Linked DNA regions of Luteibacter rhizovicinus DSM 16549. Each later gene encodes a partner of the first gene's protein in a complex. Links are inferred from orthologs where the notes say so. Each region holds a gene or a part of one and is shown in the gene's direction. Other genes may lie near its edges. The genes, in order: pnp and rne.

Evidence for each region.
Region 2: the proteins of pnp (region 1) and rne are in contact, whole or in part, in a cryo-EM structure (PDB 9QH0), measured with the Escherichia coli proteins. The link is inferred for Luteibacter rhizovicinus DSM 16549 from one-to-one orthologs.

Annotation. Positions count from the first base shown.
Region 1 is NZ_CP017480.1:4,663,738-4,674,181, reverse strand. The notes cover bases 1-2,946. They hold pnp (polyribonucleotide nucleotidyltransferase), read left to right. Parts: upstream 1-393; coding sequence 394-2,499; downstream 2,500-2,946. Other genes in these bases: rpsO (30S ribosomal protein S15), read left to right, coding at 102-368. Also shown: BJI69_RS21345 (poly(R)-hydroxyalkanoic acid synthase subunit PhaE), read left to right, coding at 3,041-3,697; BJI69_RS21340 (class III poly(R)-hydroxyalkanoic acid synthase subunit PhaC), read left to right, coding at 3,694-4,761; BJI69_RS21335 (DUF2165 family protein), read left to right, coding at 4,791-5,300; mtnA (S-methyl-5-thioribose-1-phosphate isomerase), read left to right, coding at 5,408-6,421; BJI69_RS21325 (GtrA family protein), read left to right, coding at 6,418-6,831; gyrA (DNA gyrase subunit A), read left to right, coding at 6,971-9,601; BJI69_RS21315 (peroxiredoxin), read right to left, coding at 9,737-10,219; BJI69_RS21310 (Hsp20/alpha crystallin family protein), read left to right, coding at 10,376-10,444. UniProt on the Escherichia coli protein: Involved in mRNA degradation. Catalyzes the phosphorolysis of single-stranded polyribonucleotides processively in the 3'- to 5'-direction. Also involved, along with RNase II, in tRNA processing.
Region 2 is NZ_CP017480.1:3,174,486-3,186,036, reverse strand. What follows is about bases 3,482-7,534. They hold rne (ribonuclease E), read left to right. Parts: upstream 3,482-3,821; coding sequence 3,822-7,334; downstream 7,335-7,534. Other genes in these bases: BJI69_RS14610 (response regulator), read right to left, coding at 7,417-7,534. Also shown: BJI69_RS14635 (NfuA family Fe-S biogenesis protein), read right to left, coding at 1-594; BJI69_RS14630 (4a-hydroxytetrahydrobiopterin dehydratase), read left to right, coding at 731-1,072; BJI69_RS14625 (CPBP family glutamic-type intramembrane protease), read left to right, coding at 1,074-2,501; BJI69_RS14620 (RluA family pseudouridine synthase), read right to left, coding at 2,525-3,472; more of BJI69_RS14610, read right to left, coding at 7,535-8,070; BJI69_RS14605 (hypothetical protein), read left to right, coding at 8,308-8,601; BJI69_RS22545 (hypothetical protein), read right to left, coding at 8,849-9,019; BJI69_RS14600 (hypothetical protein), read left to right, coding at 9,179-9,409; BJI69_RS14595 (cation:proton antiporter), read left to right, coding at 9,457-10,818; BJI69_RS14590 (hypothetical protein), read left to right, coding at 10,906-11,244; BJI69_RS14585 (low affinity iron permease family protein), read left to right, coding at 11,371-11,551. UniProt on the Escherichia coli protein: Endoribonuclease that plays a central role in RNA processing and decay. Required for the maturation of 5S and 16S rRNAs and the majority of tRNAs. Also involved in the degradation of most mRNAs.

The DNA of each region.
Region 1 (10,444 bases):
GTGCTCATTTCATAGCTTTCAACACAATGCGAAGCTTGCGCAACTTCAGCGGTCCGCTGAGGTTGCGCAAGCTTCGCACCCGCTTTTAAGGAATCGATTCAATGCTTACTCCCGAACAGACCGGTCAGATCATCAAGGATTTCGGCCGCAAGGAAAACGACACGGGCTCGACCGAAGTCCAGGTCGCCCTGCTGTCCGCCAACATCCTGCAGCTGCAGGACCATTTCCAGGCTCACAAGCAGGACCACCACTCGCGTCGCGGCCTGCTGAAGATGGTCAACCAGCGCAAGAAGCTGCTTTCCTATCTGAAGGCAAACGACCTGGGTCGCTATCAGACCCTGATCGAACGCCTCGGCCTGCGCCGCTAAAACGAACCAGGACGAGGAGAACACGGTGGCGAAAGTAACCAAGTCATTCCAGTACGGTAGTCACGAAGTCACACTGGAGACGGGCGAAATTGCCCGCCAGGCCTCCGGTGCAGTCATGGTCAGCATGGGCGGCACTGTCGTTCTGGTCACTGTCGTCGCTGCCCCCAAGGCGCGCGATGGCCAGGACTTCTTCCCGCTCACGGTCGACTACATGGAGAAGTTCTACTCCGCGGGTCGTATCCCGGGTGGCTTCTTCAAGCGCGAAGGCCGTCCGACCGAGAAGGAAACGCTTACCTCGCGCCTGATCGATCGTCCGCTTCGTCCGCTGTTCCCGGAAGAGTTCCGCAACGAAATCCAGGTCATCGCGCAGGTCGTGTCGCTGAACCCGGAAGTCGACGGTGACATCCCGGCGCTGATCGGCGCTTCCGCTGCGATGCGTCTCGCCGGTGTGCCCTTCAAGGGCCCGATCGGTGCAGCTCGCGTCGGTTACGCCGGTGGCCAGTACATCCTCAACCCGACCGCTGCCCAGCTGAAGACCTCGGACCTCGACCTCGTCGTGGCCGGTACCTCCAGCGCGGTGATGATGGTCGAGTCGGAAGCCAAGCTCCTCAGCGAAGACGTCATGCTCGGCGCGGTGGTCTTCGGTCACCAGCAGATGCAGCTCGCGATCGACACGATCAACGCCTTCGTCGCCGAAGCCGGCGTCAAGACGTTCAAGTGGGAAGCTCCGGTCGCCAAGACGGCGCTGTACGACGCGGTCAAGTCCGCTGTCGGCAACCGCTTCACCGAAGCCTTCCAGATCCGCGACAAGCTGGCCCGTCGTGACGTCGTCAGCGCGCTCAAGAGCGACGTGAAGACGGCTATCGCCGCCGATGCCGAAGCCAACGGCTGGACCGATGCCGACATCGGCAACGCGTTTGGCGAAGTCGAGTACCGCACCCTGCGCGACGGCGTGCTCAGCACGAAGGTCCGCATCGACGGTCGTCAGCTCGACGACGTTCGCCCGATCTCGGTGCGCGTCGGCGTCCTGCCGCGCACGCACGGTTCGGCGCTCTTCACCCGCGGTGAAACGCAGGCCCTGGTCGTTGCCACCCTCGGCACCACCCGTGACTCGCAGCTCATCGACGCGCCGGAAGGCGAGTGGAAGGATACGTTCCTCTTCCATTACAACTTCCCTCCGTTCTCGGTCGGTGAAACCGGTCGCGTCGGTAGCCCGAAGCGTCGCGAAATCGGTCACGGCCGCCTCGCCAAGCGTGGCGTGCAGGCTGTCAAGCCGACGATCGAAGAGTTCCCGTACGTGATCCGCGTCGTCTCGGAAATCACCGAGTCGAACGGTTCGTCGTCGATGGCGTCGGTCTGCGGTTCGTCGCTGGCCATGATGGACGCGGGCGTCCCGCTGAAGTCGGCTGTTGCCGGTATCGCCATGGGCCTGGTGAAGGAAGGTAACGACTTCGTCGTCCTCTCCGACATCCTCGGTGACGAAGATCACCTCGGCGACATGGACTTCAAGGTAGCCGGTACCGCCGATGGCGTGTCCGCGCTGCAGATGGACATCAAGGTCGACGGCATCACCGAAGAGATCATGCGTTCGGCGCTGGCCCAGGCCAAGCGTGGTCGCCTGCACATCCTCGGCGAGATGGCCAAGTGCATCACCGAAGCCCGCTCGGAAATGAGCGAGTTCGCACCGCGCCTGCTCACGATCAAGATCCACCCGGACAAGATCCGCGAAGTGATCGGCAAGGGTGGCGCGACCATCCGTTCGATCACCGAAGAGACCGGTACCACGATCGACATCACCGATGACGGCAACGTGGTCATCGCGTCGGTCAATCGCGAAGCCGCCGAAGCCGCGCGCAAGCGCATCGAGCAGATCGTTTCGGACGTCGAGCCGGGCCGCATCTACGAGGGCAAGGTCGCCAAGCTGATGGACTTCGGCGCTTTCGTCACGATCATGCCGGGCAAGGACGGTCTCGTTCACGTCTCGCAGATCTCCAGCGAGCGCGTCGAGAAGGTCTCCGACAAGCTCAAGGAAGGCGACATCGTCAAGGTCAAGGTCCTCGAAGTCGACAAGCAGGGCCGTATCCGCCTGTCGATGAAGGCCGTCACTGAAGACGAGAACGTCACGGGCTGAGTCCAGTCGTAGCTGTTCTTCAGGAAGCCCGGCGTCTAGCGACGCCGGGCTTCTTCGTTTTGTAGCAGCCGATTCATCGGCGATTGAGACATGTGGGAGCCGATTCATCGGCGAAAAGCCAACAGGGCGGCTTGGCAGCAGACAGTTTCCTGAGACCCTCCACGCGGTACGATTACCCCATGTCCGATAAGCCCAACGATTTCATCGATCAGTACCAGGCCTTCGTGCGCGCGGGGCTGGAAACCTGGTCGCGCCAGTTCGATCCAGCCAGTCAGACGGCGGCGGCCCCGTCCGCCGACATCATGGGGCGGATGTTCAACGGCCTGAGTGGCTATGGCGACTGGATGCGCTCCATGGCCGTCGGCGAGCCTGGCGCGGCTCCGTTCGCCATGGGCGGTGTGCCTCCCTTTGGCGGCTCGGGTGTCGCGGGTAACTCACCCTACGGCCCCCCCGGCGCCTTTCCGCCCGGTGCGGCGCCGTTCGGTTATGGTCCCCGCCGGGCGCGGCGCCTTTTGGCTATGGTCCGCCGCCCGGTGCCGAGATGCCGCAGCCGGGCACCGAACAGTTCGACGAGTGGGCACGCGTGGCGCGCGAAACACTGTCGATGCCAGCGTTCGGGCTCACGCGCGAGCAGCAGGAAGAACAACAGGCGCTGTTCCGTGCCTGGATCGATTACGCCGAGCATTACGCGCGTTTTCAGGCCCTGTTGCAGGGTGTGAACGATCGCGCCGGCGCGGCGCTTCGCGAGCAGCCTGCGCCGACGGACGCGGAGTCGATGCGTTCGGTTTACGACCGTTGGGTTAATCTCGCCGAGGAAAACTACGGTCAGGCCGCGCTGTCCGACGAATTTCGCGAGGTGTACGCGTCCCTCGTCAATGCGCAGATGCGCTTGAAGGTGCTGCAGCAGAAGCAGGTCGAGCGCGTGACGAAACAGGCCGGCATGCCGACGCGCACCGAAGTGGACAGCCTGGGTGAGCGGTTGCAGGCGATGCGGCGCGAGTTGCGGCAGATGCACGGTCTGGTGGCTGAAGTGGAAGCACTTCGTGCGGAAGTGGCTGCGTTGAGAGGTGCTGCGGCGCCTATCGCCGCTGAAGCGGCTCCCACAGTGAAGCGGGCTTCCGGGAAGGTGCCTGCGAAGCCCACGGTGAAGACTTCTGCAAAGACTGCAAAGCCTGCAACGAAGGGTCGTACGCGATGAACGGTCATCCGTTTTCGTTCGATCCCGAGGCGGCGCGTGCGGAAGTCGAAGCGTTCCGTCGCAAGCTTGAAGCCGGGATGGAAACGCTCAAGCATATGGGGCCGATCGAGCTCGGTACGACACCGCGCGAGGCGGTGTACACCGAAGACAAGCTCACGCTCTGGCACTTCAAGGGTTCGAAGAAGCCGACCGCAAAGACGCCGTTGTTGATCTGCTACGCACTGGTCAATACGCCGTGGATGGTCGATCTTCAGGAAGATCGCTCGATGGTGCGCAACCTGCTCGCCCAGGGCGAGGATGTATACCTCATCGACTGGGGGTATCCCGATGGCGCCGACCGCTGGCTCACCCTCGAGGATTACATCGACGGCTACCTCGATCGCTGTATCGACGTGATTCGCCAGCGCCACGCCGTGGAATCGCTGAACCTGCTCGGCATTTGCCAGGGCGGCGTTTTTTCGCTCTGCTATGCCACGCTGCATCCGGAAAAGGTGCGCAACCTGGTGACCATGGTCACGCCGGTAGACTTCCATACGCCGGACAACATGCTGTCGCACTGGGCACGCAACATCGACATCGACCTGTTCGTCGACACCTATGGAAACGTTCCGGCGGATGTCATGAACTTCGCGTATCTCACGCTGAAGCCGGTGCGCCTGAACCAGCAGAAGTACGTTGGACTTGTCGATATCCTCGACAACCCGAAAGAGGTCGAGAACTTCCTGCGCATGGAGAAATGGATCTTCGATTCGCCGGACCAGGCAGGCGAAGCCTTCCGCGAATTCGCCCGCGATTTCTTCCAGAAGAATCAGCTGATCAAGGGCGAGGCGCGCATCGGTGGCAAGGTCATCGATCTGAAGAAGATCACGCATCCCGTGCTCAACATCTACGCCGAGCAGGATCATCTCGTGCCGCCGGCAGCGTCCACGCCGATGGCCGGTGTGATCGGCAGCAAGGACTACACCGCGCTCGCCTTCAAGGGTGGTCATATCGGTATTTATGTCTCGGGGAGGGCCCAGGCTCAGGTGCCTCCGGCGATCCACGAGTGGTTGGCGAAGCGCTAGACCTCGTCACGCAAGGAAGGCCTTTCACGATGACAGCACGCCTGGCCAAGATCCTCCTTTCACTCACGCTGGCCGCTTTTGCGCTGGTGGTGGCGTACGACAATCTCGTCGACTACGGCTCGAATTTCGCCTTCGTTCGCCATGTCCTGTCGATGGATACGACCTTTCCGGATAACGCGTTGCGGGATCGCGCGATCACCCGGCCATGGATCTGGCATGCGGGTTACCTGCTGATCATTGCCGGGGAGGCGGCCACGGGTCTGTTGCTGCTTATCGGAAGCGCTGTCCTGTGGCGTGCGCGGCGGCAGTCGGCAGCGGGTTTCCAGGCGGCCAAACGATGGACTGTCGCGGGTTGCGCCCTGGGCTTCGTCGTCTGGTTCTTCGGCTTCATGGTGGTGGGCGGTGAATGGTTCGCCATGTGGCAGTCGAAGGTCTGGAACGGGCAGGAAGGGGCATTCCGGTTTTATATGGCGATCATCGGGGTGCTGGTTTTTGTCAACCAGACCGACGGCGAGTTGGGCGGAGAGCATCGCCGCTGAAGCGGCTCCCACAGGGGGCGCGCGAGCCAAGGCCTGCGCGGGTCTTGTGTGGGAGCCGCTTCAGCGGCGATTCGCGCGGTAGCGCGGCTGGATGCGATAATGGCCGCATGACTACGAACGACTCCCACGACTCCATTCGCGCCGTGCAGTGGCAGGGCGATCGACTTCGCCTGCTGGACCAGCGCCGCCTGCCGGCGGAAGAAATCTGGTTCGATTGCGTGAACTCGAACGACGTCACCCGCGCTATTCGTGACCTCGCTGTGCGCGGTGCTCCAGCCATCGGCATCGCCGCCGCGTGGGGCGTGGTGCTCGCCGCGCAGAAGGGTGAAGACCTCGTCACCGCGATGGCGACGCTGCGCGCGGCGCGGCCCACCGCGGTGAATCTCATGTGGGCGCTGGACCGCATGAACCGGGGTGTCGTCGCCGGTGCCGATGCCGCTGCGCTGGAGACCGAAGCGCAGGCCATCCAGGACGAAGACCTCGCCGCCAACCGTCACATGGGCGAACTCGGCGCTTCGCTGATCGAAGCCGGCTCGCACGTGCTCACCCACTGCAATACCGGTTCACTGGCCACTGCCGGCTATGGCACCGCCCTGGGCGTGATTCGTGCCGGTGTCGCGATGGGCAACATCGAGCAGGTCTACGCCGGCGAGACGCGTCCCTGGCAGCAGGGTGCGCGCCTCACCATGTGGGAGCTTGTGCGCGACGGGATTCCCGCCAAGCTGATCGCCGATTCCGCTGCCTCGCACCTGATGAAGGATGGCAAGGTGAAGTGGGTGATCGTCGGCGCCGATCGCATTGCCGCCAACGGCGACACCGCCAACAAGATCGGCACCTACCAGCTCGCGATCGCTGCCCGCCATCACGGCGTGAAGTTCATGGTGGTTGCGCCGTCGACGACCGTCGATATGGCGACGGCCACTGGCGCGGATATCGAGATCGAATTGCGGGACGCGACCGAACTGCTTTCCATCGGTGGCACGCGCACGGTGATCGAAGGCGCCGATGCCTGGAACCCGGTGTTCGACGTGACCCCGGCCGACTTGATCGATGCCATCGTCACCGAGCGCGGCGTCATCCTCAAACCGGACGAAGATCAGATGCGGATCCTGTTTCCGTGAGTCCGCTCCGCCGCGAAGTCGCGCTTTTCGCGGTGGGGGGGCTGCTGGGTTTCATCGTGGACGCCGGTATCGCCCAGGGCCTGGTCGGCCTGGCCGGGTGGAGCGTATACACCGCGCGCGTCGTATCGTTCCTCAGCGCGGCGACCGTCACCTGGTGGTGGAACCGCAACCACACCTTCGCACAGCGCGATTCGGGTCGAAGTCAGGGCGCCGAATGGATCCGCTGGATGGGCTTGATGGCGGTCGGCGCCTTGATCAACAACGGCGTCTACGTACTCGCTTTCCAGCTGTTTCCCGCGCTGCGTGAGTGGCCTGCGGTCGCCGTGGCCGCGGGGTCGGTGGCGGGCTCCGTGGCGAATTTCGTGTTCGCCAGGACACTCCTTTTCGGCGCCGCCAAAACACCTGCGTAAGTCATTGATTTAGAACGTCTTTTAGCTGTCTTTTAGACGCCCGTTGTGCTACCATCGACGGGTTGGGTCGGCCGCGTCGCGATACCGCGAATCGCGCGGCCGGCGGGGGCCTATTGATGGATATCCAGGAAGCCGATTGATGGCAGAACTCGCCAAAGAAGTCATCCGCGTCAACATCGAAGACGAGATGCGTCAGAGCTATCTCGACTACGCGATGAGCGTCATCGTCGGGCGTGCACTGCCCGATGTGCGCGACGGCCTCAAGCCGGTACATCGACGCGTGCTGTTCGCCATGAACGAGCTGAGCAACGCCTGGAACAAGCCGTACAAGAAGTCGGCCCGCGTGGTCGGTGACGTGATCGGTAAATACCATCCGCACGGCGACGCGTCGGTTTACGACACGATCGTCCGCATGGCTCAGCCGTTCTCGCTGCGCTACATGCTCGTCGACGGCCAGGGTAACTTCGGTTCGGTCGATGGCGACAACGCCGCCGCCATGCGATACACCGAGGTGCGCATGGCGCGCCTCACGCATGAGCTGATGGCCGATATCGACAAGGAAACCGTCGATTTCGGACCGAACTACGACGAAAGCGAACACGAGCCGCTGGTCCTGCCGACCCGCGTGCCGAACCTGCTCGTCAACGGTTCGGCGGGTATCGCCGTCGGCATGGCGACGAACATCCCGCCGCACAACATGACGGAAGTCATCAATGCGGTGCTCGGCCTGATCGAGGATCCCTCGCTCGGCGTCGACGAGCTGATGACCTTCATTCCCGGTCCGGATTTCCCGACCGCCGGCATCATCAACGGCTCGTCCGGCATCGTCGAGGCGTACCGCACCGGTCGCGGCCGTATCCTCGTGCGCGCGCGCACCTCGATCGAAACCGAAGCGAACGGCCGCGAGACGATCCTCGTCCACGAGCTGCCGTACCAGGTGAACAAGGCTCGCCTGATCGAGAAGATCGCCGAGCTGGTCAAGGAAAAGAAGCTCGAAGGCATCAGCGAACTTCGCGACGAGTCCGACAAGGACGGCATGCGCGTGGTCATCGAGATCCGTCGCGATTCCATGGGCGACGTCGTGCTGAACAACCTGTTCCAGCAGACCCAGCTGCAGGTCACGTTCGGTATCAACATGGTGGCCCTGCTCGACGGCCAGCCCAAGCTGATGAACCTCAAGGACATCCTCGAGGCCTTCATTCGCCACCGCCGTGAAGTCGTCACGCGCCGTACCATCTTCGAACTGCGCAAGGCACGCCAGCGCGCACATATCCTCGAAGGCCTCACGGTCGCGCTCGCCAACATCGAAGAGATGATCGAGCTGATCCGCACCTCCGCATCGTCGGCCGAGGCGCGCGAGCGCATGGTCGCCCGTCGCTGGGAGCCGGGCCTGGTCAAGGCGCTGCTCGCCGCCACGGGTGCCGAGTCGTCGCGTCCGGAAGACATGGATCCGCGCGACGGTCTCAATGAGAACGGCTACCAGCTGTCCGAGGCGCAGGCCACCGAAATCCTGCAGATGCGTCTGCATCGCCTCACCGGCCTGGAGCAGGAAAAGCTCTCGGACGAGTACCGCGAAATCCTCAACACGATCCGCGCGCTCATCGAGATCCTCGAGAATCCCGCGCGCCTGCTCGAAGTCATTCGCGAAGAGCTCGAGCAGATTCGCACGGACTACGGCGACGCGCGTCGCACCGAGATCCAGCACTCGCAGGAAGACCTGAACGTGCTCGACCTCATCGCGCCGGAAGACGTGGTGGTGACGCTTTCGCACACCGGTTACATCAAGCGCCAGCCGGCCAGCCTCTACCGCGCGCAGAAGCGTGGCGGCAAGGGTCGCTCGGCCTCGGCACTGAAGGACGAAGACGTCGTCCAGCAGCTGTGGGTGGTCAACACCCATGACACGCTGCTGACCTTCACCAGCACCGGTCGCGTGTACTGGCTCAAGGTGTACCAGATGCCGGAAGCCGGTCCGGGTGCGCGTGGCAAGCCGATCGTCAACCTGCTGCCGCTGGGCGAGGGCGAGAAGGTGCAGGCCCTGTTGCCGGTGCGCGAATACGATCCCACCTGCTTCGTGTTCTTCGCCACCCGCAAGGGCACGGTGAAGAAGACGCCGCTGACCGAGTTCGCGTTCCAGCTGCAGAAGGGCAAGGCCGCCATCAACCTCGACGAGGGCGATGCCCTGGTCGATGTCGCGATGACCGGCGGCGAGAGCGATATCCTGCTGTTCGCGTCGAACGGTAAGTCGGTGCGCTTCGACGAAGGCACGGTCCGCTCGATGGGCCGCACCGCCACCGGCGTGCGCGGCATGCGCCTGGCCGACGAGGCCGAAGTGGTCTCGCTCATCGTGGCGGCGGGTGAGGGCGACATCCTCACCGCGACGGCACGTGGCTTCGGCAAGCGCACGACACTCGACGAGTTCCCGAAGAAGGGCCGCGGCACGCAGGGCGTCATCGCCATCCAGTGCTCGGACCGTAACGGCAGCCTCGTCGCGGCCACCCAGGTCACCGAGACCCAGCAGCTCATGCTGATCTCCGACCAGGGCACGCTGGTCCGCACGCGCGTCTCGGAAGTTTCGCAGCTCAGCCGCAACACGCAGGGCGTGACGCTGATCAAGCTACCCAAGGACGAGACGCTCATCGGCGTGGTTCGCCTGGAAGCCGAGGAAGAGCTGGAGATCGAAGGCGAGGGTGAGGTCATCGATGGTGATGTCGCTGCCGATCTGCCACCGATCGAAAGCGGTCCCGTCGGAGACGAACCGAGCGACGCGTAAGAACAAAAAAACCCGCCGAAAGGCGGGTTTTTTTTGCAGGTTTTTTGTAGGAGCCGATTCATCGGCGATTGGGTGCTCGCGACATCCTGGCCCGCTGCCGCGGGATCGCCGATGAATTGGCTCCTACATGAGCGCTTAGGCGTCGATGGCTTCGAGCATCGCCTCGGCGGCCGTGACGCGGAACTCGCCGGGTGCTTCCACGTGCAGCAGCTTCACCACGCCGTCTTCGGCATAAATCGCGAACCGCTTGGAGCGAATGCCCATGCCGTTCTTCGTGCCGTCGAGCTCGAGGCCGAGGGCGATGGCGAACGTGGCATTGCCGTCGCCCAGCATCAGCAGATCGTCCGGCACGCCCTGCGAGATGCCCCAGGCGTGCATCACGAAAGCATCGTTGACCGAGATGCAGGCGACCTTGATGCCGCGCTCGCGGAAGTCTTCCATGTGCTGGATATAGCCGGGCAGGTGCTTGTTCGAGCAGGTGGGGGTGAAGGCACCCGGCACCGCGAACACGACGACCCTGCCCTGGCCGAGGACGTCGAGGCTGGAGACTGTCTCGAGACCGTCCTTGAACTGGGTGAGGGTGTGATCCGGGAGCTTGTCGCCAACCGCGATGGTCATGGGGTGTCCTTTGTGGGGAGAGATGTCCGAGCTTAGCGCGAACGCCACGTCTCGCCCAATCGGCACGGCAGGGGCGGCACTTGAATCCCGTCAGGTCGGTCATATGTTTGTTCCCAGACGGCCACGGGGCCGAAAAACTTCTTGGGAGTCAAACAGATGAACCAGCTTCGTCATGTGTCGTTCCGTCGTGCGCCGGTGTTCGGCAGCGACGTCCGCAACGTTTTC
Region 2 (11,551 bases), 1.5 Mb from region 1 along the record:
TCAGCCAGCGGCCTTGGCGAAATACGGCTTCTCGCCCGTCTCGTGGTCGGTGACGTCGCGCACCTCGGTGATCTCCGGAATGCGCTCGCGCAGGGTCTTCTCCACGCCGTTCTTCAACGTGACGTCGACCATGCCGCAACCGTGGCAGCCGCCGCCGAAGCGGAGCACCACGATATTGCCGGCAGCGACTTCCACCAGCGAGATGCGCCCGCCGTGCGAGGCGATCTGCGGTGCGATCTCGGACTCCAGCACGAACTGGACGCGCTCGATCAGGCCTGCGCCCTCGCCCGGTGCCTCACCCTTGATCCGCGGCGCACGGATATTGAGCTGGCTACCGGTTTCCGTGGTCTCGTAGTCGATGCTGGCGGGGTCCAGCCAGCGTGCGCTCTCGCCGTCCACGTACAGGTTGAAGCCCGTGCACTCGATGGTCCACTCGTCGCCGGTGAGCTCCGAGGTCGAGCAGAACTCCAGCTCGCACTGGGCGGACGGCGTGCCCGCATGGACCACGCGCACGCGAATGCCGAGGTCGTCGTCGCCCTGCTGCGAGAGCAGGCGCTGGAAATGCGCCTGGGCGCGCTCCGAGATGTCGATCATGAAAGGCTCCGAGGGGAGGTCCGGCGTGGGGAGCGCCGGATATAGCACCATTCTAGTACTGTTTAGTGGACGCCGCCTTTTGACAATTCAACCGCGACGGCCGACGCTTCGCGCTTTCAACGTACGGAAACCTCCCATGACCCTTCCCCCCCTCGCCAGCCAGCACTGCACGCCCCGCAAGGGCGCCGAGCATGCGCTCGATCGGGCGGCCATCGACGGTCATCTCGCCGCCCTTCCCGGCTGGAAGGTCACGGCGGACGGCAAGGCCATCGTCAAGGACTTCCCGTTCAAGGATTTCCACCACACGCTGGGCTTCATCAATGCGGTCGGCTTCATGGCCAACCAGGAAGACCACCATCCGGATCTCGAAGCCGGTTACGGCCATTGCCAGGTGCTCTGGTCCACCCATGACGTGGGCGGCCTGTCGCTGAACGACATGATCTGCGCCGCGCGCGTCGAGGCCCTGCTCGATCGCTGAGGTGCGAACGCTGCCGCCCCGCTGGACCGCCGTCGTGGCGGTGCTGCTGGCACTCGGCTCGCTTTTCGCCCTGCCCTGGTTCGCGGCGACCCTCGTCCGCGCGACGATCGAGCGCGACAGCGCCCAGGATCGCGCTGCCTATGCCGCTGGATCGTCGCCCTGGCACTGGCATCTCCGCGACAGCGACGATGTCGTGGCGGGACGCGCCTTCGGCGGTGGGCGGCTGAAGCCGCTGCCGAATGGCCTGCAGGTCACGGCGACCGACGGCTCACCGCTGCAGGTCGGCTTCCCGCTGAACCGCCAGGCCGACCTGCGCGCCCTGACCACCCTTCGCCTCGATGCCTCGGCCTCGGCCAGGGGTCACTATGGCATCGACCTACGCCAGACCCTGCAAGCGCCGATCGTCCATGCGGACCTGGGCGAGTTTGGGCCGGGTCCGCTGGTGCGTGCCCTCCGACTGGACCGCATGAAGTGGGCCGACGCGGCCGGCCATGCCGCGATCCTGCCTGCCCGGGCAGCCATGCTCCGGCTCACGGCCACGCTTCCCGCCGGCCAGACGCTCACGCTTCACGACGCGTCGCTGGTACCCGCACCGGCGTGGGCGCCACCGGACGCCACGGCCTTGCCAGACGGGCTGACCGCCGAAGGCCTGCTCGACTGGCGCGATGCCCGACGGGCGACCGCACCGACGGCGAGCTTTGGCGATGCCCGGGTATCGCCGCCCGCGCCCGCGTGGCAACCGTGGGCGGCACCGCTTCTCTATGCTTTGCTGCTGATCATCGTCCCCGCGATGCGCAAGGCCATGAAGCCCGGCCAGGAGACCGCTGACTCGCCGGCCAGGGCGGGGCCGATCGAAGCCCTGCTCGTGATCGCGGGGCCGGTGTGGTTCATCGCCGGGCTGGGCCTGTCGAGTAAACCGGTCGCCTCAGGCATCGCCATGTTCGTGCTCGGCGTGGCTTACGCGGTCCTGCTGGGAATCCGACGCCAGCTTCCTCGCTGGCGCTGGTTCGGCGCATGGCGGACGGTGGGATGGCCCTTGCTCGCCCTGCCGGTGGCCATCGCCATCGTCGCCGTGGCCGGTCATGCGCCCGCGTGGCCGGCAGCCGGACGCGCCCTCCTCTATATAGGTTGGGCCTTCGTCCAGCAGTGGCTGATCCTGGCGGTCGTCGCCGCCTTGCTGGCGCGAGCGCTGCCACGACCGCTGGCCGTCTTGCTCGCTGCCCTCGCCTTCGCCCTGCTCCACACCCCGAACGGCCTGCTGATGCAGCTCTGTTTCGTGGCCGAGCTGGGCTGGGCCTGGTGGTACCTGCACCACCGGGCCCTCTTTCCGGTGGCCCTGGCCCATGCGCTCAGCGCCCTGCTCCTGCAGGCCTGTCTCGCCGGCGGCATCCTGCGCTCACTGGAAGTGAGCGCCCGGTTCCTCGGCTGAGACGGCTCGACCGGTAAGACGACTCAGCCGGCCAGTTTGTCGAGGAACGCCTTCAGTTCGTCGGGCAACGGCGAGGAAAAATCGTAGTTCCTGCCGTCCAGGTCGAAGCTCATCCGGGCCGCATGCAGGAACATCCGCTTCAGTCCCATGGCGCGGAAGCGCTTGTTCGCGGCCTCGTCGCCGTACTTCGGGTCACCGGCCAGCGGGTGGCCGGCGTATTGGGCATGCACGCGGATCTGGTGGGTCCGGCCGGTACCCAGGGTCGCCTGCATGAGGCGGGCGTTCGGGTACTGCTCCAGTTCCTTGAAGTAGGTGAGCGAGGGTTTACCGGCGTCGTCGACCCGGACCAGCCGCTCGCCACCGTGCATCACGGACTTGAGCAGGGGCGCGTTGACGTCGAACTTGGCCTTCCGCGGGGTGCCGGTCATCAGGCAGAGATACTGCTTGGTGACCGTGTTTTCGCGGATCAGGGCCTGAAGCCCGGTGAGGCCCGACCGCGACTTCGCCAGGACGAGCACGCCACTGGTATCGCGGTCGAGGCGATGGACCAGCTCGAGGTGCTCGTTGGGCCGGGCGGCGCGCAGCAGTTCGATGGCGCCATGGCTGACACCGCTGCCGCCGTGGGCCGCGATACCGACCGGCTTGTCGATCACCAGGAAGTGCTTGTCTTCGAAGATCACCGCGTCGGCGACCGACTTGACCATGCCGGAGGGGGCCACGCCCTCCTCACGCTCGGCCACACGGACCGGCGGGATCCGCAACATGTCGCCCAGGGCGAGGCGCGTTTCCGGCTTGGCCCGCTTGCCGTTGATACGAACCTGGCCCGTTCTCAGGATGCGGTAGACCAGGCTGCGCGGCACTCCCTTGAGCATGGTCATCAGGGCGTTGTCCACGCGCTGACCGTCCCGCTCGGGACCGATTTCGACGATGCGCACACCTTGGCCGCCGTCGAGGGAAGTTACCGTCTGCATTGATAAAACTCGAATTTGATAGGATACTCGGCGAGCGCCAGGCTCCGCTGAAGACTTATCTCTCGCGGGGTGCCTGTACCGTCACGTAAGGCGAGTGTCATGCCATTCCGTCCGAGGGGTCGGAAGGTGAGCACACCCCACATCGTAACGGTTCGGGTTGCGGTTGTCCGGCTAATCCGTAAGGACGCGGACCGGTTGCAAGGCGCTTATCACGAATCACGCCGGGTCCAGGTATCGGTCCCGGATCCCATGCCGCTTGAAGCCTCACCGCTGCGGCGCGATCCCCGGCAGGCCGCCCCAAAGGGCGCCACCGCGGCCCGCGGCCGCGCGGCAAGGTCGAGGAATTACAATGAAGCGTATGTTGATCAACGCGACTCAGCGCGAAGAGTTGCGCGTGGCCATCGTCGATGGCCAGAATCTTTACGATCTCGATATCGAAATCCCGTCCCGGGAACAGAAAAAAGCCAACATCTACAAGGGGCGCATCACCCGCGTCGAGCCGTCTCTCGAAGCCTGCTTCGTCGACTACGGCGCCGAGCGCCACGGCTTCCTTCCGCTGAAGGAAGTGGCCCGCGAATACTTCAACCCGAACGCGGAAGGCAAGTCCAACATCCGCGAGCTGTTGAAGGAAGGCCAGGAAATCATCGTCCAGGTCGAGAAGGAAGAGCGCGGCAACAAGGGTGCCGCCCTCACCACCTTCATCAGCCTCGCCGGTCGTTACATGGTGCTGATGCCCAACAACCCCCGTGCCGGTGGCGTCTCGCGCCGCATCGAGGGTGAAGACCGCCAGGCCCTGAAGGAAGCGATGGAGCACCTCTCGGTGCCCGACGACATGGGCCTGATCGTGCGTACCGCCGGCATGGGCCGCGACGCCGAGGAGCTCCAGTGGGACCTCGACTACCTCCTGCAGCTCTGGAAGTCGATCTCCGGCGCAGCCAACTCGCAGAAAGCCCCGTTCCTGATCTACCAGGAATCGAAGCTGTTCATCCGCGCCCTGCGCGACTACCTGCGCAACGACATCGGCGAAATCCTGATCGACGAGGAGCAGCTGTTCAGCGACGCTCGCGACTTCGTCCAGCAGGTCATGCCGAACAACCTGCGCAAGCTCAAGCTCTATCAGGATCCGACGCCGCTGTTCTCGCGGTACCAGATCGAAACCCAGATCGAGAGCATCTTCGAGCGCAACGTCCGCCTCCCCTCCGGCGGTTCGATCGTCATCGACCAGACCGAAGCCCTGACCGCCATCGACATCAACTCGTCGAAGGCGACCAAGGGCAGCGACATCGAAGAGACGGCGTTCAACACCAATCTCGAAGCCGCCAGTGAGATCGCCCGCCAGCTGCGCATCCGTGACGCCGGCGGCCTGATCGTCATCGACTTCATCGACATGGACAGCCCGCGCCACCAGCGCGAGGTCGAAGAGCGCCTCAAGGACGCCCTCAAGGCGGACCGCGCCCGTGTCCAGATCGGTCGTATCTCCCGCTTCGGCCTGCTCGAGATGTCGCGTCAGCGCCTGCGTCCGAGCCTCGGCGAAGCCACCCAGATCGTCTGCCCGCGTTGCGAAGGCCACGGCCACATCCGCAGCGTGGAATCGCTCGCCCTCTCCACCCTGCGTCTCATCGAAGAGCACGCGATGAAGGAAAACACCGGGCAGGTCCTGGTGCAGGCGCCGCCCGCGGTCGCCAACTTCATGCTCAACGAGAAGCGCGCCAGCGTCGTCGAGATCGAGCTGCGCCATAACGTGCACGTGGTCGTCGTCGCCGACGACAAGCTCGAGACCCCGCACCTGGAAATCACCCGTATCCGCGAGGCGGACATGGGCGAGCACAGCAAGCCGAGCTACGAGCGCACCACCCCGGTGGTCGCCGTCGCCCTGCCGAAGATGGGCCAGGCCCTGGGCAGCGGCGAGCAGCCGCTGGTGACCGGCGTGGTTCCGTCCACGCCGGCGCCCATCCGCGACGACGAAGACGAGACGCCGGCTGCACCGGTCGCCGCCGCCAAGGCACGTCCGGTCGCCGCCGCTCCGGCCGCGAAGGGCGGCTTCCTCTCGCGCCTCTTCGGTGGCCTGTTCGGTTCCTCCGCACCGGCAGCCCCGGCGGCCGAGCCGGCACCGGCCCGTCGCGACGAATCGCGCCAGGGCAGCGGTAGCCGCAACGAGCGCAATCCGCGCCGTGACGACCGCCGTGGCAACGAAGGGCGCAACAAGAACAACGAGCAGCGCCAGCAGGGTCAGCGCGGCGAGCGCGGTGAACGTGGCGAGCGTAAGGACAACGCGCAGCAGCAGCCGAAGGGCCAGCAGCAGGCCAAGGGCGGCAACAAGCAGGGCCGAGGTGAACCGCGCCAGGGCGAGCCGCGTCAGGGCGAAGAGAAGCAGCCGCGCCAGCCGAAGGAACAGCAGCAGGGCGGCCGCCAGGGCGGTCGTCAGGGCCAGGAGCCGCAGGGCCAGGCCGGCGAAGGCCAGGGCCGTCGCCAGCCACGCGGCGAGCGTCAGCCGCAGGGCGAGAAAGTCGAGAAGATCGAAAAGGCCACCACGCTGGTCGCCGGTGCTGCCCAGACGGCCGCACCGGGTGCCGTGCACGTCCCGGCCGAGCGGCCCAACGCTCCGCTGAAGGACGAGGAAGGCGTGTCGCCGGTCATCACCGACGAGGCCCTCACCCAGGTCGAGGGCTCGCTTGCCGCCGATGGCAGCGCACCGTCCACCGACACCAAGGACACCGAAGGTGGCCAGCGCCGTCGTCGTGGCCGTCGCGGCGGTCGCCGCCGTCGTCGCCAGGAAGACGGTACGCAGGCCGGTTCGATCGAAGGCGGCAACGCTGACGATCTCGATGACGAGGACGGCGACAGCGACGACGTCGCCGATACCGCGCCGGCTCGCACGACGCGTGACAGTGCCAGCGTGCCGCCGATGCTCGATACGGCAGCCGCTGCCGAGAACGCGTTCGCCGTGGGCGCCCCGCGCAACGAAGCTACCCAGCCCGCCGCTTTCGCCACGGACGACGAGTCGGTGCCGTCGGCACTGACCCTCGGCTCGCTGCCCAAGCTGCCGCCGATCCCGGGCACGTCCGCTCCGGTCACGTCGCACGCCCACCCTGTCGACCCGGCCACGCCGGCCGACTCGGCGCAGACACGTACCACCGAGCGCCGTCAGACCGAGTCCGATGCACCGCTGACGTCGAATCCGGTGTCGGTCGAGGCGCCGGTGCCCGCACCGGTCGCTGCGGCGCCAGTCGCCCCAGCACCGGTCGCCGTCGCCCCGGCGGTGGAAGAGCCGTCGATCGAGCTTGCGACGTCGGCCAAGCAGGCGTCCGTGCTCGACACGCCGGCTCGCGGCATGTTGCCGGATACGACCGCTGAGACTCCGGTCGTCGAAGCCGCTGTCGAAACACCGGCCCCGGTCGAAACGCCGAAGCCTGTCATCGCTCCTGCCACCCCGACGCCGACACCGACCGACGCAGAAATCGTCGTGGCCGCGCCCGAGCCGACGCCGATGACTCCGGAAGCTGCGGCTCCGAAAGCAGGTCATGCGTCGGAGCCGGTTGTGACACCGGTAGCGGCACCTGTGCAGGCACCGGTTTCGGTTTCGGCTCCGGTCGACGCACCGGCTCCGGCCCCGACCCCGGCTCCAGTTGCGGTGGCGGCTCCTGTCGCTACTCCGGTTGATGCACCGCTGCCGGTTGTCGCCCCGGACGCTGCTCCTGCCCCGGACGCTGCTCCTGCCCCGGTTGCCGCTCCGGCGCCCGCGCCGGTTGCTGCACCCGTTCCGGCACCTGCCCCCGTCGTGGCTCCGCCCGCACAGGGTGACCTCCTGACGCGTCCGCGTCAGGAACCGCCGCACGGTGACACGCCGCGCGACGAGCACTAAGCAAAAGGCAGGGAGGCTTCGGTCTCCCCAAAAAAACGCCGGGCAATGCCCGGCGTTTTTTTGTCACGAGTTACGAACTATCTCAACTACCAACCTGATGGTTGTGCGTGTCGAGCAACCCGTGCACGGTCATCAGGTGAGCGAGGCCCACGACGTGATCGACGTGCAGCTTTTCCATCAGGCGCTGCTTGTACGTGGACACCGTCTTGGGGCTCAGGTTCAGCCGCTCTCCGATGGAGGTAAGCGGCATCCCGCGAACCAGCATCATCGAGACTTCCATCTCACGGGTGGACAGGGTATCGAAGGGCGACTCCGAGCCGTCCAGCGTGGCGAGGGCGAGCTGCTGTGCCACCGACGGAGCGAGGTAGCGCCGACCTGAAGCTACCTGGCGTACGGCACTGAGAAGCTCGTCCGACGAGCAACCCTTGGTCAGGTACCCAAGCGCACCCGCATCGAGCAGCCGCTTCGGAAAGCGCGCGTCATCGACGATGGTGAGAATGACGATATTCGTGCGCAGCTTGGCGCGCACTACACGCTCGGTCAGTTCGACCCCGCTCATGCCCGGCATGTGGACGTCCACAAGCGCGATATCCGGCGCAAGCGTACGGATGAGCCGCAGGCCCTCTTCCGCCGTACCCGCTTCTCCCCTGACCCGGAAATCCGCTTGCTGCTGCAGGATCATCCGGAAACCGGTCCTGACCAGTTCATGGTCGTCGACCAATACAACGTTAATCATTTAGTGCCCTCCCTGGGCCGACTGTGCTTCGTTGCGCGCGGATCGATCGCGCGCGGCCTGCGGACGCATACAATGCCAGATGTGCAGGCGAGACAACCAGCGTGTACATATCATCAACCTCGGTCACGCCAGCCTGTAGCGGTAGACGCCGTGCTGCGTGAGGTGACATGACCTGATGTTCGTGTCATCGTCGCCCACGCCTGTTTGTAGGCGTACACGTAAGGACATGCTTTTCTCATGGAAGACACCACTTACCTCCTCGGTAAACTCGCCGCATTGGAATCGGCGCTCGACGCCGCATTCGCCACGCATCCCGACCCGTCCGCACTGATAGCCGCGCTGGCAGAAGCGATGTGTCGGTATACACCGGCATGCCGGCCGCAAGATGAGAGCTCATTCGCAGAAGGATGGATGGCCGTCGTGACACCTTTGTTGACCGACCAAGCCTGTTGCCAGGCGTCAGCCGTCTTTGCCGGCATCGCTGTCCCGGGTGACACGGTGATTTCCGCCCGGAAACGCAAGATTCACTGAGCGACGACCACCTCGTCCTCACGCAGCGGGCACGGTATCGTCAACGTCATCGCTGCAAGGTGGATGCTCCCCTATCGACCGGAGCACACCTCTTGGCTAATGAGAAAAATCGCCCGCCGCAACATCCCGGCCAGAACGATCCGCCGAGCGATCCACGCACGCCGACCCGTGAACCGGAGACGGACGCCTCAGGCGATCCGCTCGACGACACGGGTGAAGACAACCATAAGACAAAGGAGTAAGCGCATTATTCAATGCGCTTTAGATCCCTTCCCGCAGCGCGTGCCGCTGCACGTCGGCGCAGCAGGATGATCGCCGCGAGGATGAGAATCGTCGGACCCCAGCGCCCACCCGTCGCCATCGTAAGCAGCTTGCTGGCTGCCATGGCGCCGAGAGCGTTGGTGTGTTCGGTGGCCATGAGCCGTTTCCCCGGTTTTGCGACAGGTCAAGATTCGCCTTGCTGCCATGGGAAGATCGTGAAGCCGGGGGCTAGACGTCCTCACGCGCCGTCGAAGTCGACAAGGCGGGCGGCGACCGCCACTATGGGCGCCGTTATCACGTTGACGCCCCTCCTCCGATGCGCCGAACCCTAGCCGACTATGCGCCCTGGATTGCGATCGCCCTGGCTATCGCCGTGGCCGCCGCGTACTTCGCCCTCAATGCACCGAGCAGTCACGAAACCTACGACGACTGCCTCGCCCGGCTGGCTACTTCTGACGACACGGACGCAACCCGCGGGCTGAATCGTGCCGCGTGCGCGAACAAGCCGGGCGCCACGCCCGCGACGTCCGCCGCCACCCACCCGTAACGCTGGCCTTCGCGCCCGTTTCATGGCCGTGCACCGAGCATCGGTGCATGGGTTACTTCGCGTGGATCCTCTTCATCGGCGTGCTGCTGGTGGTCACCTCCATGGCCGCCGGCGTGATACGTCGCGGGCCAATCACATCGTTTGCGGTGTATCTCGCGGCGGGCGTCCTGGTCGGTCCCGCCGTCCTCGGCCTGGCGCGCTTGTCCTTCGATCACGACAACGCGGGCTGGCTTCGCGCGGTGACCGAGACCGGGCTGGTGGTCTCGCTTTTCATCACCGGGCTCAAGCTGCGCGTACCTTTCCGGCATGCCGCCTGGAAGACGGCAGCGCGACTCGCCGTGCCTGCCATGCTCCTGACCATCGGCGGGGTCACGGTGTTCACCCACCTGGCACTAGGTTGGTCCTGGCCGCTCGCGCTCGCCCTCGCCGCGATCCTGTCGCCCACCGATCCCGTGCTCGCCAACCTCGTCTCCGTGGACGACGCCCGCGACGACGATGCCCTCCGGGTGGCCCTTTCGGGCGAAGCCGGGCTCAACGATGGCACCGCCCTCCCCTTCCTTTTGCTCGCTCTTACCTTGATGACGACGCGGGAGGCAGGGACCGCTCTTTGGGCCCACTGGGTGGGTGTCGAACTGGTTTGGGGGTGGCTGGCTGGCATCGGGCTCGGCTTCGCCATCGGCTGGCTGATCGGTCATGCGGGCACGCACCTGCGCCACCTGACCCAGGACGTCGCGCCGAGCGATTTCCTCGCCCTGGGCATCATGGCGCTCGCATATGCGGGCGCCGAACTGCTGCACGCATCCGGGTTCCTCGCGGCTTTCGCGGCCGGCGTCGGCCTGCGCCGGGTCGAAATACACGTGGCCAGGAGGCACTCGGCAGACAGCGACGACGTCGCCCCGGAAGGCGTGTCCGAGCCTGCGGAATTGCTCGTCCGACCCAATGAACGCAGCACGGCCGGCAACGATCACCCGGTGCAGACCGTCGGCTGGGTGGTCTCGGATGCCCTCTCGTTCGGCGACACGATCGAACGCCTGATCGGCGCCCTGCTGGTGTTCGTCGTCGGTGTCGCCGTGCTCCCGGCTTTCAGCTGGGCTGGCGCCCTCGTCGCTCTCGTTCTCTTCCTGGGCATCCGGCCGGCATCCGTATGGCTGTCGACCATTCGCGACGGATTACCCTGGCAGCGCCGCCTGCTCCTTGGCTGGTTCGGTATCCGCGGGCTGGGCAGCCTGAACTATCTCGCCTATGCCTTGACCCACGGCCTGGCGGGCCGCGACGGTGACGACCTTGCGACGATCGCCCTGACCGTCGTGGCACTGAGCATCTTCATCCATGGCATGACCACCACCCCATTGATGGATTGGCGAGGAAGAGCTCTCGAGCGCCGGCGACAAAAAGCCGTCACTAGGTAGAACTACGGTAGCGAGCGACGGCGGATTCACGCGTACTCGTGCGTGTGGCCGCCGCGCGGCCAAGCGTCCTCTCCGGAGACTCCGCCCATGGGCAATTTCACTACTGCGTCCACCCGCCTGGCGCCGCATCGGCACCGGGCGATCCACACACCCCGTCGCGAACTGCGTACCACCTCACCCGACGACGGCGTGCAGCTGAATCGCCGGACGAACCTTCGCGGGGCGCTCATCGAACTGGACTGGCTCGGTGTGTGTTCGTATGAGAACCAGGCATCGTTTCTCGGCCTGGGAAAGCGCCTGGTCCTGACCGAGCTATTACGCGGCGCCGACATCAGCGCACCCGTCGCACGGGACATCGAATGGGCCATGCAGAAGCGCCGTGGCTGGATGGACGAAGATCATCGCAACGAAACGCTCGACGACTGACGATCCGTCGCGACGAGCCAGTAATCGCAAGATGTTTCGAGTATCGGACGCCGGCGCGCAACGGCAACATCACGGTGATTGAGCGAGGATCTCCCGGTTGATCCTCAACTCACCGGAAGCGCCACGATGGCTAACTCAAAGTCACCTTTCGATCGCCTCGCCAGTTGGGCAGCAAGCGCCTCCGGCACACCTTCGGCATCGATCGGCGCGGCGGTACTCGTCGCCGTGTGGGCGGCGTGCGGACCCTTCTTCCACTACAGCGAAACCTGGCAGCTGGTGATCAACACCGGCACCACCATCGTGACCT